DNA from 2 places in the Deinococcus grandis genome. Region 1 is predicted to be linked to the other one. Evidence: riboswitches for the same ligand, from Rfam matches in the RefSeq annotation. Region 1 holds a riboswitch; the other holds the start of a gene.
The links. Region 1 has a riboswitch for thiamine pyrophosphate ahead of DEIGR_RS11170 (thiamine ABC transporter substrate-binding protein). Riboswitches for the same ligand answer to the same signal wherever they lie in the genome.
Positions count from the first base shown of each region.

Region 2: linked by a shared signal. The riboswitch ahead of thiC (phosphomethylpyrimidine synthase ThiC) and the one ahead of DEIGR_RS11170 (thiamine ABC transporter substrate-binding protein) in region 1 are both predicted to bind thiamine pyrophosphate.

Region 1 is NZ_BCMS01000001.1:2,284,090-2,291,003, reverse strand. It holds gene DEIGR_RS11175 (ABC transporter permease) at 1-186, opposite strand, end outside; gene DEIGR_RS11170 (thiamine ABC transporter substrate-binding protein) at 559-1,581, opposite strand; TPP riboswitch at 1,645-1,742, opposite strand; gene DEIGR_RS11165 (NUDIX domain-containing protein) at 1,829-2,275, shown strand; gene DEIGR_RS11160 (NUDIX domain-containing protein) at 2,272-2,733, shown strand; gene DEIGR_RS19670 (winged helix-turn-helix domain-containing protein) at 2,812-3,309, shown strand; gene DEIGR_RS11155 (IS630 family transposase) at 3,291-3,872, shown strand; gene DEIGR_RS19665 (transposase) at 3,945-4,349, shown strand; gene DEIGR_RS11150 (transposase) at 4,325-4,834, shown strand; gene DEIGR_RS11145 (MarR family winged helix-turn-helix transcriptional regulator) at 5,172-5,621, shown strand; gene DEIGR_RS11140 (MDR family MFS transporter) at 5,618-6,914, shown strand, end outside.
Region 2 is NZ_BCMS01000001.1:3,096,474-3,103,387, reverse strand. It holds gene DEIGR_RS14875 (c-type cytochrome) at 1-248, opposite strand, end outside; gene DEIGR_RS14870 (IclR family transcriptional regulator) at 349-1,074, shown strand; gene DEIGR_RS14865 (hypothetical protein) at 1,352-2,863, opposite strand; TPP riboswitch at 2,968-3,080, shown strand; gene thiC (phosphomethylpyrimidine synthase ThiC) at 3,284-5,125, shown strand; gene thiE (thiamine phosphate synthase) at 5,122-5,751, shown strand; gene thiS (sulfur carrier protein ThiS) at 5,748-5,954, shown strand; gene DEIGR_RS14845 (thiazole synthase) at 5,956-6,756, shown strand; gene DEIGR_RS14840 (NAD(P)/FAD-dependent oxidoreductase) at 6,818-6,914, shown strand, end outside.

The DNA.
Region 1 (6,914 bases):
GCCCGCCGTCACGCCCGCCTGCGTCAGCGTCCACGCGAGGCGACCCTGGAAGTACGGATCCCGCCACACGTCCAGGGTCACGCCACCCTCGCGCAGCGTTCTGGCCAGCGGCAGGACGAGGCACAGGGCCACGAAGATCAGGCCGGGCAGGGCGAGGAGCCAGCCCTCCAGTTTCGTGCGGGTCATGGGTGGGCGCCTGCGGCGGGCTGCCCCACCCCCCAGCCCCCTACCCCAGCGGGGCAGGGGGAGCAGTCGCTGCGCTCGGCAAGAGATTCGACTGACGCGGCGGGCTTTCTTGCGGCGGTGACGTGTCCGGCCTCGACGCCATCCTCCGGCATCGCCGATGGCCCGCGCGCTTCGCGCACGACGGCTCGTGGGCCACGACGGTAGAGGGGCAGGGTGTCCTGGTGCATGTCGGCAGGTTCTACTGTTTCAGCTCAGGCGAGAGAAGGTGTGCAGGCTCCCCTCTGAGGGGAGCTGTCAGCGCAGCTGACTGAGGGGTCCTGCGCAGCAGCGGTGTTGCCGTTCCTACTTCCCACTTCCCACTCCCTACAACCCTCACCTCGCCCGGAGCACCTGCGTCACCCACGCGTCCACGAGGCGCTGGGGGTTGGCGGCGACCTCGGCCTTGATGGGGGTGGATTGGGGTTCCTGCGCGAAGGTGAACACGGGGTTCAGGGGGGTGCCTTTCACGGCGGGGTAGATCCACATGCGGGTGGGGATGTCGCTCTGGACGGGTGCGCTCAGCATGAAGTCTACGAATTTCCGGGCGAGGGCCGCCTGCTTGGTGCCTTTGAGGATGCCGACGCCTTCGAGCTGGGTGTAGGTGCTGCCGGGCAGGAAGAGGTTGGCGGTGGGGGCCTGCGCGGGGAGTTTGGTGGGGGTGAAGCCGTCGGCGTAGAAGACTTCGGCGGCGGGGCTGCTGGCGTAGGACAGCACGATGGGGTACCGGCCGCCGTTGCGGGTGAAGTCCTTGTAGTACGCGTCGCTCCAGCCGCGCGTGACTTTCATGCCCCCCTGCCGGGCGGCGCGCCACCACTGCCACGCGCCTGCCTCGCCGTAGTGGTTGACGGTGGCGAGCAGGAACGCGAGGCCGGGGCTGCTCGTGGCGGGACTCTGCACGACCGTGAGTTTCGCGTAGGCGGGGGTTTTCAGGTCGTCCAGGCTCTTGGGGAGCGCCACGCCGTTCTTCTCGAACCACGCGCGGTCGTAGTTCAGGGCCACGAAGCCGTAGTCGACGGTGTTCAGGAGGCCGTCGTCGCCCAGGCGGTACGCGGCGGGCACGCGGGACAGCGCGGGGCTCCTGTACGGCTGGAGGATGCCCGCCTGCCGGGCGCGGGGCAGCAGGCTGTTGTCGAGGCCGTACACCACGTCGGCGATGGGGGCGCGGCGGGTGAGGATCAGGCGGTTCAGGAGTTCCCCGGCGTCGCCGCCCTTGATGAAGCGCACCTTCGCGCGGTTCTGCGTTTCGAACGCGGCGATGAGTTTCTTGTCCACGTCGAACGAGTCGTGCGTGATGACGGTCAGCGTGGTCTGGGCACTGGCGGCGCCAGCGGCGGCGAGTGCGGTCAGCAGGATCATTGTGTTACGCATAAGAAAGTCCCCTCGCGTCACGAGGGGAAGCGGTGGGCCTGCGCCACGGGTGTGGGCGGCCGGTCACGCTCCCTCCGCCGGAATGACCCGGATCAGGTTCCTGGGGTAAGTCTCAGCCCGCCCTTCGGCAGGCACCCCCGGTGACGCGTCCGTGAGGATAGCGCAGGCTGCCGCACGGGAGGTGTCCTGCGTCACCGGTTGCGGTTGCGGCGCGCGACGCGTGCCACCCTGAACCATGCGGAATCTACTCGTGTGGGTGGTCATGCAGGATGAGGGGGGCCGCGTGCTGCTCGGGCGCCGCGACGGCTCTGCGTACGGACACGGCCTGTGGGGCCTGCCGGGCGGCGGCGTGGAGCGTGGTGAGGGCCTCCCCGAGGCAGCCGCGCGTGAGGTCTGGGAGGAGATGGGCCTGACCCTCGACCCGGCCGGGCTATCCCTGCTGGGCGTGCGCCGCTATGAGGTGGACGGCGCGCAGGGCACGGATTTCCTGTTCCGCGCGCCGGACTGGGCGGGTCAGCCGCAGCCGCTGCACAAGACCTCGGAAGTCGCGTGGTTCGCGCTCGGTGACCTGCCGCCCGACACCCTGCCGTGGGTCGCGCCGCTACTGGACGCCCACCTGCGGCGCGGGGCGCGCCTGACCGAGCAGCTGCACGACGTGCATTCGGCGCGGGTGATCGCGTGACGTTTCATCTGGTCGCGTGGCTGATCGTGCAGGACGACGCGGGACGGGTGCTGCTGGGCCGCCGCTCCGGGTCCTCCTACGCCGATGGCCTGTGGGGCCTGCCGGGCGGGCACGTGGAGGCGGGGGAGACGCTGGCGCAGGCGGCGGCCCGCGAGGTGCTGGAGGAGGTGGGCCTGCGCGTGAACCCGTCGGCCCTGACCTGCCTGGGAGCCTGCCGCTACGACCTGGACGGCATGGGGGGATTGGATGTGTTCTTCCTGACCCGCGAGTGGACGGGCGAGCCGACCCCGCTGGAGAAGACCTCGGACGTCGGGTGGTTCGACCCGCACGCCCTGCCGGGCGACGCCCTACCATGGCTGCCGGGCGTGCTGGACGCGCACCTGCGGGGCGGGGTGCGCCTCTCGGAGATGCTCGACGGCTGGGCGGCCCTGCGGGGAGTGCCGCTGGCCGATCGCTGACAGCGGGTTTCAGAGGTGTTGAGGGGTGTCCTCAAGGTCTCTGATACGGACTCCGATTAAAAGGTTTATGATTGTCAGATCAAACAGACACTCCTGACGGCTCCCCTGGCGCATGACGCCGACACTTTCTGGCACCTCTACACGACCAGCACCTGCGCCGTCGAGCGGCGCAGAGCCCAATTCATGGCCCTCCTCGCTGAAGGACGCCCCCTCCCAGAGATTCTCCAAGTGACCCGGTACAGCCGGGTCACCGCCTACGATCTGGTGAACCGCTACCGCGACCGGGGACTTGCCGGGCTGTGTGACGGGCGCCACACGAATCAGGGTGCACCCCGGCTATTGAGCGCTGAGCAACAACAGACCCTGGCGACCCGACTACACGCCGACTTCGAGCAGGACATCGTCTGGTCTGGGAAAGACGTTCAGAACTGGCTTCAGGAGCAGTACGGACTGTCCGTTCACCTCGGGCGCACCTATGAATTCCTTCGAGCGGCTGGCTTTACCCCCCAACGACCCCGCCCCCGGCACGTTGGGGGCGATGAGGCCGCGAAGGAAGCATTCAAATCAAAGTCCTGATCGAGACGCTCCGCCAGGCGGAGCGTCTCTCACCGCGCGTCTCCCTGTGGTGTATGGACGAACATCGGATCGGGCTCAAGCCAATCCGCCGTCCAGTCTGGGCACCAACTGGGCAGCCGTTGACCTGTCCGGTTCAGCCTGGGTACGAGTGGCTCTACGTGTACGCGTTTGCCAATCCGGAGAGCGGCAAGAGCCTGTTTTGGTTGATCCCAGTCGTCAACAAACAGGCGTATGTGGCCGTCATGGCTGCGTTTGCCCGCATGGTCGGCGCCAGCGCCGACCATCGTGTGCTGGTCGTTCAGGATGGGGCCGGTTTCCACGTGCCACCCGATGATGGGCATCCGGAGGGCATTCAGACCGTGACGCTCCCGCCGTATTCGCCGGAATTGCAGCCAGCAGAACGGCTCTGGGCGTTGACGGATGTACCAATCGCGAACCGGGCGTTCGACAGCATTGAAGAGGTGGAATTGGCACTCTCCGAACGCTGCGTGTGGTTGGAAGCTCAACCTGATCTCATCACTCAGCAGACCCTCTTTCACTGGTGGCCTTTGTTAGCGAATTAATCGGAATCCGTATGAGAGGCTGTCTGGAAAGAGGGTTGAGGGAGTGGTGTCGAAAACAGCGTACTGTTTTTTATGACTCGGCACCGACACTACCCCAGCGATACCAGTGACGCTGAATGGGCCATCCTCTGCCCACTGATTCCCGCGCCTCAACCAGGCGGACGTCCAGCACGCATCCATCGCCGGGATGTCGTTGATGCCATCTTCTACATCACACGTGGCGGCGTGTCCTGGCGCATGTTGCCTGCCGATTTTCCGCACTGGAAGACGGTGTACAGCTACTTCCGGCAGTGGAAGCTCGATGGCGTCTGGCTGCGCGTCAATGACGCGCTGCGCACCCAGACTCGAACGGCCATGGGCCGCAACGCCCGCCCAACGGCGGGCGTCGTGGATTCCCGAAGTGTGAGGACCTCCCAAAAAGGGGGGTCAGAGGGTACGACGGGGGCAAGAAGATCAACGGACGAAAGCATCACCTGATCGTGGATACGCAGGGGTTGTTGCTGGGTGTCACCGTCACGGCAGCGAACATCAGCGACCGCGAGGGTGGGAAGGTGTTGCTGCGACAGGTGCACCTGTCGCAGCCGCAGTGGTCACTCCATCTGTTCGTGGATGGAGGGTATGCCGGGCCGTGGGAGGCGTGGGTGAAGACCACTCTGGGGTTCAGCGTGGAAGTGGTACGGCGTGCGGATGCCAACACCCGAAGGTATTGGCTGCCTGTGGGACAGGAATTGACGGAGGAACAGATCAAGACGTTCAGGGGGTATCGGACGTTCAAGGTGCTGCGCAAGCGGTGGGTGGTGGAGCGGAGCTTCGCGTGGTTGTCGTTTGATCGTCGCTTGAACCGGGAGTATGACCTGCTGCCGAGTACAACGGCGGCGTTCATCGTTGTGTCGTTTGTTCGGCTTATGATTCGCAGACTCGCGGCGTTCGCTGGTGAACAGCCGTCACCAGCTCGAAAATGACTTTCCAGACAGCCTCTGATACGGGATTCAAGTGATGCCACGTCATTCGGAGTCGCCCGGTGGCCCCCTCACCCTTCCGTCGCTTCGCTCCACTGCTGCTCAGCTCTACGAGTCCCGCAGGGGAGAGGGTCAACGGAACGTGACCGCATTGAAAGCGAGTCACTTGCATCCCTTATGAGAATGAGCGGAGTGAGAACCCGTCAGCGCGGTCGCCCCCTGAAGTGTGACCTGTGGTGTTCCTGCTGGATGAACACTTGCTCACTGGCGAGAACTCCTTCCATTTGAAATACTTCCATCTGAAATGAATGGAAGTCCCACCCTCACCCCCACTCCAGTCATGGACGACCTGTACGGCCTCGTCCGGCTGATCCTGCGGCTGTCCCGGCGCGTGCATCACGTCCTCGACGACCCGCTGGAGACCGCACTGGGCCTGAACACCAAGGAACTGCTCGTGCTGGCCACCGTCATGGACGGCGCCGACACACCCAGCGCCGTGGCGCAGGCGCAGAACCTCCCCGCGCCCACCGTGACCCGCATGGTCACCAAACTCGTGCAGGCGGGCCTGGTGCGCCGCGTCACCGACCCCAGCGACCTGCGGGTGCAGCGCCTGGAACTCACGCCCGACGGGCAGGCCACCCGCGCCCGCACCCGCGCGGTCGCGCAGGACATCGTCCACGCGCACTTCGGCCACCTGCCCCCCGAACGCGTGCAGGCCGCGCTGACCGCGCTGGCCGCCCTGGACGCGGCCCTGCACGCCCCCTGCCCCACCCCTGGAGACCCCGCATGACCACCCCCGCACCCACCCCGGCCAGTCCGGCCCCGTCGCGCGAGCAGCTCCTCGCGTTCGTCGGCATCCTGACCGTGCTGTTCCTGTCCAGCCTCAACCTCACGGTCGTCGGCAGCGCCATGCCCCGCGTCATCAGCGATCTGGGCGGCTTCCACCTGTATGCCTGGGCGTTCACCGCGTACTCCCTGGCGACCACCATCACCATTCCCATCGTGGGCACCATCAGCGACCGTTACGGCCGCCGCCCGCTGATCCTGCTCGGCATCGCCGTGTTCACCCTCGGCAGTGTGCTGCTGGGCTTCGTGCAGAACATGGAGCAGCTGATCGTCCTGCGGGCCCTGCAGGGCATCGGCGGCGGCACCCTGATGGCCATGAGCTTCACCGCCATCGCCGACCTGTTCACGCCCATCGAGCGCGGCCGCTACCAGGGCTACACCGGCGCCGTGTGGGGCGTCAGCTCGGTCGTGGGGCCGCTCGTCGGCGGCTTCCTGACCGACCACCTGGGCTGGCGCAGCGTGTTCTTCGTGAACCTGCCCTTCGCGCTGCTCGCCGCGTACTTCATCTGGCGGTACTTCCGCCTGCCCGCCCCCGGCGCCCGGGGCCACTTCGACGCGCCCGGCGCGCTGCTGCTGGGCGTGTCCGTCACCACCCTGACCCTGGCCCTCTCGTGGGGCGGCGGCACGTACGCCTGGGGCAGCGCCACGATTCTGGGCCTGCTGGCCGCCACCGTCCTCACCTTCGGCGCGTACGCGGGGCACAGCGCCCGCCAGGAACGCCCCATCCTCGACCTGCGCCTCCTGAAAGACCGCGGCATCGCCATCGCGTCCCTCGCGGGCTTCCTGACGAGCGCCGGCATGTACGCCGCGATCCTGTACCTCCCGCTGTACATGCAGGGCGTACGCGGCAGCAGCGCCAGCGGCAGCGGTCTGGCCCTCGCGCCGCTGATGTTCGGCATGATCCTCACCAGCACCCTCAGCGGGCAGGTCGTCAGCCGCACCGGCCGCTACAAGAATCTCATCCTGGCGGGTGGAATCGTCGCCACCGGCGCGCTGCTGCTCGCCACCACGCTCGGCACCGGCACGCCCATCCTGATCGCCGTGGGCATCATGGTCCTGCTCGGCCTGGGCCTAGGTCCCGTGAACAGCCAGCTGACCCTGGCCGTGCAGAACGCCGCGCCGCGCGAGCAGCTGGGCAGCGCCACCAGCGGCAACCAGTTCTTCCGGCAGATCGGCGGCACCCTGGCCGTCAGTCTGTTCGGCGCGCTCGTGAACGCCCACCTGAACGCCAACCTCG
Region 2 (6,914 bases), 810 kb from region 1:
CGGGGCGGCAGCGTGCGGTACAGCGCGCGGAAGTCTTCGCCACCCAGTCCGGGGGCGCTGACGCCCTCCAGACGGTCGCCGTGGCAGATTGCGCAGGCCAGGAAGTAGGTGGTCTCGCCACGCTGAAGCTGCGCGGCCTGCGCGGACGTGGGGACGGCAGGCGGCGTGGCGGGGGTGGGGGTCCCGGTCGCCACGGCACTCAGGGAGGCCAGGAGGGGCAGCAGGAGCAGGGCAGGGGCGCGGCGCACGCCGGGCACTCTAGCGGCGTGCGGGCCGGGGGTGGATGAACCGGGTACAGTGGGGGGGAAGGATGTATACAATCCGGGCTCGTCCCTGTAGGCTGGACGGGTGCTCTCTCTTCAGAAGGCGGCCAACATCCTGGGCGCATTCAGCGCCGAACAGCCCGAATGGGGCGTCCGTGCGCTCGCCGCGCACCTGGGAGTTCCCCGGGCCACCGCCCACGCCTACCTCGCCGGACTGACCGAGGCCGGATTCCTGCGCCGCACCCCCGCAGGCAAATACCGCCTCTCCTGGCACATCGCCGAGATGGGCGCCCAGCTCACCTCCTCGCTGCCGTGGTTCCAGGAAGCCCGCTCACTCATCACCCGCCTCGCGCTGGAAGTCCGCGCCGTGGCGTTCCTGTGCATCCTCGAAGGGGACGAGGTCGTCGCCGCCATCCGCGAACGCCACCCCGACGCCGACATCGACCTGCCGCTGGACATCTACCTGCCCGCCACCGCCACCGCCAGCGGCAAGATCCTCTACGCCCACGCCGACATGACCCCCCGCACCTTCGCCGCCTGCACGCCCAGCTCCATCACCAGCCTGGACGAGTGGCGCACCGAGGTCGCCAAGGTCAAACGCCTCGGGTACGCCTACTCCATCGAGGAATGGGTGCCCGGCCAGTGCACCCTGGGCGTGCCCTACCACGCGCTGCACACCGCGCACGGCGACACCGACACCGTCGTGGCCGCCATCGGCGTGCAGATGAGCGCCCAGCGCTACCTGCGCGAGGAACGCCACATCCGCGAACGCGTCGTGCAGATCGTCCGCGAGGCCGAAGCCCTCCCGTAACCCACCCCCGACCCAACGCGCCGCCCGGGAGTCAGTGCCGGGCGGCGCGCTGCGCTGTTCAAGGATGCCAGCCGCTTCACCGACCGACCCGGACCCGGTTCTCACCTGATCGCCCTGCCGCGCAGCTGTGCGGAGTCCGTCTCATACGGATTCCGTTTGTTTCGCTGACAATCCGGAACTTCACCGGATTGCCAGCTCCACGTCCGGAACCCGCTTTGCTCCTTCTCGCATCCGCTCGGGTTGAAAGATTTTGCAAACCTTTCAACCGGAGTCCGGATCACTCCTCGTACAGTTCGCCCGTGCGGGGCACCAGCGTCCAGTCCGTCACCCCCCAGCCCTGCGCGCCGCGCGCGAGGTTCACGATCATCGTGAAGCGCTCGCCGTTCACGTACTCGCTGTCCGTCCTCGCGTCCGTGAAGCCCACCGTGGTCGTCATGACCGCCTGCGCCCGCGTGGGCGTGTCCGTCAACAGCCGCACGGAGCTGAACGTGAAGTTCCCCAGCCGCTCCAGCTCGAACGCCTCCTGGCCCTTCCAGTCCGCCAACCACGGCTGCGCGCGGGTCACGGCCGCCTGCACGCGCCGCCGCACCTCGGCCTGCTGCTCGGGCGTGCGCCTCACGTCCCGGAACTGCGCCGCCACGTGCCCCGCCACGCCACTCAGGTCCCCCAGCAGGCGCGCCGTGACGCCCAGCGCGTCGTCCTTCAGTTCCGTCATCCCGCCCGCCGACAGGCGCACCGGCAGGTAGCGGACGCTGCCGCTGCGCGCGTCCCGCAGCAGCGCGTCATCGCGGCCCGACGCGCGGCGCACCGTCACCTGGGGCCACACCGGCACGACCGGCTCCCCGTACCCGTCACGGGTCACGGGCACCGACAGCAGCACGGGCCCGGCCACCACCTCCGACCCCTGCGCGCGGTACAGGCGCAGCGTCGCCGCGTCCGTGCCGATCACCTGCCCCAGGTACGCCCGCGTGCCCGGCGTGAGGAACGCCCCGCCGATCCCACCCCGCCGCGCCTCCGGGTTCACCCCGGCCCGCGTGGGCCAGTCCCACATCCCGACATCCGACACGTCCTGCTGGATGTCCGGCCCGTAGTTCGCCAGCCACGCCGCGAACGGCGCCTCCAGGCCGCGCGCCCACCCGTCCGCCGCATCCGCCCCGCGCGTCAGCACCCGCGTCGCGTACTCCACCAGCACCCCACCGCTGAACCGCTCGTCCTCCGGCGCCGTCAGCGCGTACGCCTCCATGAACCCCGCAAAGGCCCGCGTGTTCTCCACGAACCGCGCGCCGCCCGGCGTGGGCAGCAGCGAGTACACCACCGGCAGCGGCGCACTCTCCGCGAAACTCATGCCGTACCCGTACGCGAAGCGCCAGTCCGACCCGACCAGTTCCAGCGGCCCGCGCCCGTCGAGCTGCCGCGCCTCCAGCGTGTCGCTGTGCGCGCTGAACGCCGTCAGGAGCTTGCGGGGCGGCGAGGTCAGCGAGTACAGGTGATGCGTGAAGCAGCAGTGCGCGCCGCCCGAGAAGCCCGCCAGCAGCACCTCCGGCACGCCGTCCCCCGTCACGTCCCGGCACCAGTCCACACTGACCATCGTGTCCTCGACGGTCGCGTACGTCACGCCCGCCCGCGACAGGGTCACGCGGTCCGGCGGGTCCTCGAAGCCGTTTTCCACGGTCTTCACGGTGTACGCCCCACAGGTGCTCAGGGTCGTCTTGGTGGCCTGGGCCGCCTGCGCGCGGGCAGGGGCGAGGAGCAGGGCGGGCAGGGACAGGAGCAGCAGGGCGCGATTCATGGACACCTCCGGAGAAAGAGAACGCTACGCCCTCATCTTCACCCGTCTGGACGGGGAAGGCCAGCCCTGCTGTCGTGCGGGGTGCGGGCGGTGTACACTCGCCGCACAGTCACCAGGGGTGCCGACCGTCAAGAGCGTCGGCTGAGAGAACACCGTGTTCAACCCTAGGAACCTGATCTGGTTCATACCAGCGGAGGGAGCGTGACGGGTGCCGAAACAGTTGTCGTGTTTCGCCCCCCTCCGACGCGTGAGGGGGGCGTTTTTCTATTGGCAAGCCACTGACCTGACCCGACCTGACGGGCTGCCCCGCTGACGGCAGCCCCCACATCCGGACGCCCGCAGGGGTGCCCGGCGGCCCCGTCCTGTTCCCATTTCTCTGGAGTGCCCATGACCACCCTGACCCCACCCCCGACCGACCCCATGACCGAAGCCCTGACGATCCTCGACCCGGAGTTGACCGCGCCGTTCCCGAACAGCGAGAAGGTGTACCTGACCGGCACGCTGCATGCGGGCGTGCGGGTGCCTGCGCGGCGCATCCGGCAGTCGCCGACGCTGGAACGCGTGGGGGACCTGACCCGCACCGTGCCGAACCCGGCCCTGCTCGTGCCGGACACGAGCGGGCCGTACACGGACGCCCGCCTGAGCGTGGACCTGCGCGCCGGGCTGGGGCACGCGCGGCCCTGGCTGGCCGGGGACGCCCGGCTGGACCTGGCGCGGGAGCGTCACCACCCGGCGCTGGACGTCAGTGGACCGCTGCCGTTCCCGCGCGTGCCCCGGCCCCGCCGCGCCCGCCCCGGCGCGGGGATCACACAGCTGCAGGCGGCGCGCCGTGGCGAGATCACCCCGGAGATGGAATTCGTCGCCCTGCGCGAGGCGCTGCGGCAGGACCCGGACTTCGACCTGACGCACCAGCACCCCGGTCAGGCCTTCGGGGCCGCCATCCCGCGCGAGATCACGCCGGAATTCGTCCGGTCGGAGGTCGCGCGGGGCCGCGCGGTGATCCCCGCGAACATCAACCACCCGGAACTCGAACCCACCGTGATCGGGCGGAATTTCCGCGTGAAGATCAACGCGAACCTCGGCACCAGCATCGTGACCAGCTCCATCGAGGAGGAGGTCGGAAAGATGATCTGGGCGACCCGCTGGGGGGCGGACACGGTCATGGACCTCTCCACGGGTCGACACATCCACCCCACCCGCGAGTGGATCGTGCGGAACAGCGCCGTCCCGGTGGGCACCGTGCCGATCTATCAGGCGCTGGAGAAGGTGGGTGGCGTCGCCGAGGACCTGACCTGGGACGTGTACCGCGACACGCTGATCGAGCAGGCCGAGCAGGGCGTGGACTACATGACCGTCCACGCGGGCGCGCGGCTGGCGCACCTGCCGCTCACCGCGCGGCGGCGCACCGGGATCGTGTCGCGCGGCGGGAGCATCCTCGCCAAGTGGTGCCTCGCGCACCACAGGGAGAACTTCCTGCATACGCACTTCGCGGACATCTGCGAGATCCTCGCCGCGTACGACATCACCTTCAGTCTCGGGGACGGCCTGCGGCCCGGCAGCGTCGAGGACGCGAACGACGCCGCGCAGTTCGCGGAACTCGACACGCTGGGCGAACTCACGCGCGTCGCGTGGGACCACGGCGTGCAGACCATGATCGAGGGCCCCGGCCACGTCCCCATGCAGCTCATCCGCGAGAACATGACCCGGCAGCTCGACGTGTGCCAGGAGGCGCCGTTCTACACGCTGGGGCCACTCACGACCGACATCGCGCCCGGGTACGACCACATCACGTCCGCGATCGGCGCGGCGCAGATCGCGTGGTACGGCACCGCCATGCTCTGCTACGTCACGCCCAAGGAGCACCTGGGCCTCCCGGACCGGCAGGACGTGCGTGACGGCGTGATCGCGTACCGCATCGCCGCGCACGCCGCGGACCTCGCCAAGGGCCACCCCGGCGCGCAGGCCCGCGACAACGCCCTGAGTAAGGCGCGGTTCGAGTTCCGCTGGGAGGACCAGTTCAACCTGTCCCTGGACCCCCTGAAGGCCCGCGCGCTGCACGACGAGACGCTGCCCGCCGACGCGGCGAAGACCGCGCACTTCTGCTCCATGTGCGGCCCGCACTTCTGCTCCATGAAACTCAGCCACGACCTGCGCGCCCCCGACGTCCTGGCCGGACTGGAGGAGAAAGCCCGCGAATTCCGCGCGCTGGGCGGCGAGGTGTACGTGCCCCGCCAGGAACACGGGCCGGAGGGAGAGGCGTGAAGCTCGGGCGCCTGTACCTGGTGGCCACGCCCCGCGCCGGGCAGCCGGAACCCGAGTTCCTGGCGCGCCTTGACGCTGCGCTGGACGGCGGCGTGGACACGCTGCAACTGCGCTGCAAGGACTGGGAGGCCACCCCCTACATCGCGCTGGGCGAGCGGGTGGCGGCGCTGGCCCGCGCGCGCGGCGTACCCTTCTTCATCAACGACCGCGTGGACGTCGCCGTCGCGTGCGGCGCGGACGGCGTGCACCTGGGGCAGGGAGACCTGCCGCCCGCCTGGGCGCGGAAGCTCGCGCCGGGGCTGCTCCTGGGCCGCAGCACGCACGCCCCCGCGCAGGCGCACGCCGCGCTGGCCGACGCCCCCGCGTACATCGCCGCCGGGCCGGTCCACGCCACGCCCACCAAACCGGGCCGCGCGCCCGCCGGATTGGCCTACGTGCGCGCCGTGGCCGCGCTGAAGCCCCCGCTGCCCTGGTACGCCATCGGTGGGATCGACACCTCGAACGTCCACGAGGTGCTGGCGGCCGGGGCGACCCGCGTGGCGGTCGTCCGCGCCGTGCTGGACGCCCGCGACCCCGCACAGGCGGCGTCTGACCTGCTGGGGGCGCTGCGGGGGGTACCCGCGTGACCCCCACCCTGACCGTGAACGGCGAGGCGCGGCCCCTCACGCCCGGCCTGACCCTACACGCCCTGCTGCGCGACCTGAACATCGACCCGGCGCGCGTCGCGGTGGGCGTGAACGACGACGTGTACCCCGGCGCGCGGGCGCCGCACCGCACCCTGGAGGCTGGAGATGTCATCGAGATCGTCCGCATTATCGGGGGGGGCTGACATGGCCCCTAATGCCTTCACCCTTGGCGGGAAGACCTTCACCTCGCGCCTGATGACGGGCACGGGCAAGTTCACGGATTTCGGCGTGATGCGCGAGGCGCTGGCCGCGAGCGGGTCGCAGATCGTGACCGTCGCCATCCGCCGCGTGGAGCTGAAGGCGCCGGGGCATGACGGCCTGCTGGACGCCCTGGACTGGGACGCCCTGCAACTCCTGCCGAACACCGCCGGGTGCCGCACCGCCGACGAGGCGCTGCGGGTGGCGCGGCTGGCGCGCGTGGCGACCGGCGTGAACTGGATCAAGCTGGAGGTCATCCCCGACGCCCGCTACCTCCTGCCCGACCCGGTGGGCACGCTCCGCGCCGCCGAGGCGCTGGCGGCGGATGGCTTCACGGTGCTGCCGTACGTGCAGGCGGACGCGGTGCTGGCCCGCGCGCTGGAGGACGCCGGGTGCGCCGCCGTGATGCCCCTGGCGAGCCCGATCGGCTCCGGGCGGGGCCTGCGCAGCCCCGAACTGCTGCGGACCGTGCTGGACGGCGCGCGCGTGCCCATCGTCGTGGACGCGGGCCTGGGCGTTCCGAGCGACGCGGCGCAGGCGCTGGAACTCGGCGCGGACGCCGTGCTGGTGAACACCGCGATCGCTGAGGCGCGCGACCCGGTCGGCATGGCCCACGCCTTCGCGCTGGGCGTGCAGGCGGGCCGCGCGGCGTTCCTGGCGGGGCGCATGCCGGAACGCGCGCACGCCAGCCCCAGCAGCCCCACGGGCGGGGTGGTGCGCCTGCCCGACCCGGAAGTGCCCGTGTGACACGGGAAGCCGTGTCTCTGCCCCTCCCCCTTGAGGGGGGAGGTCGGGAGGGGGTGAGCCCGTGACCCGCGCGCGGGAGGTGATCGTGGTGGGCGGCGGCCTGATCGGGTCGCTGGTGGCGTTCACGCTGCGGGGGGCGGGCGCGGACGTCCTCGTGC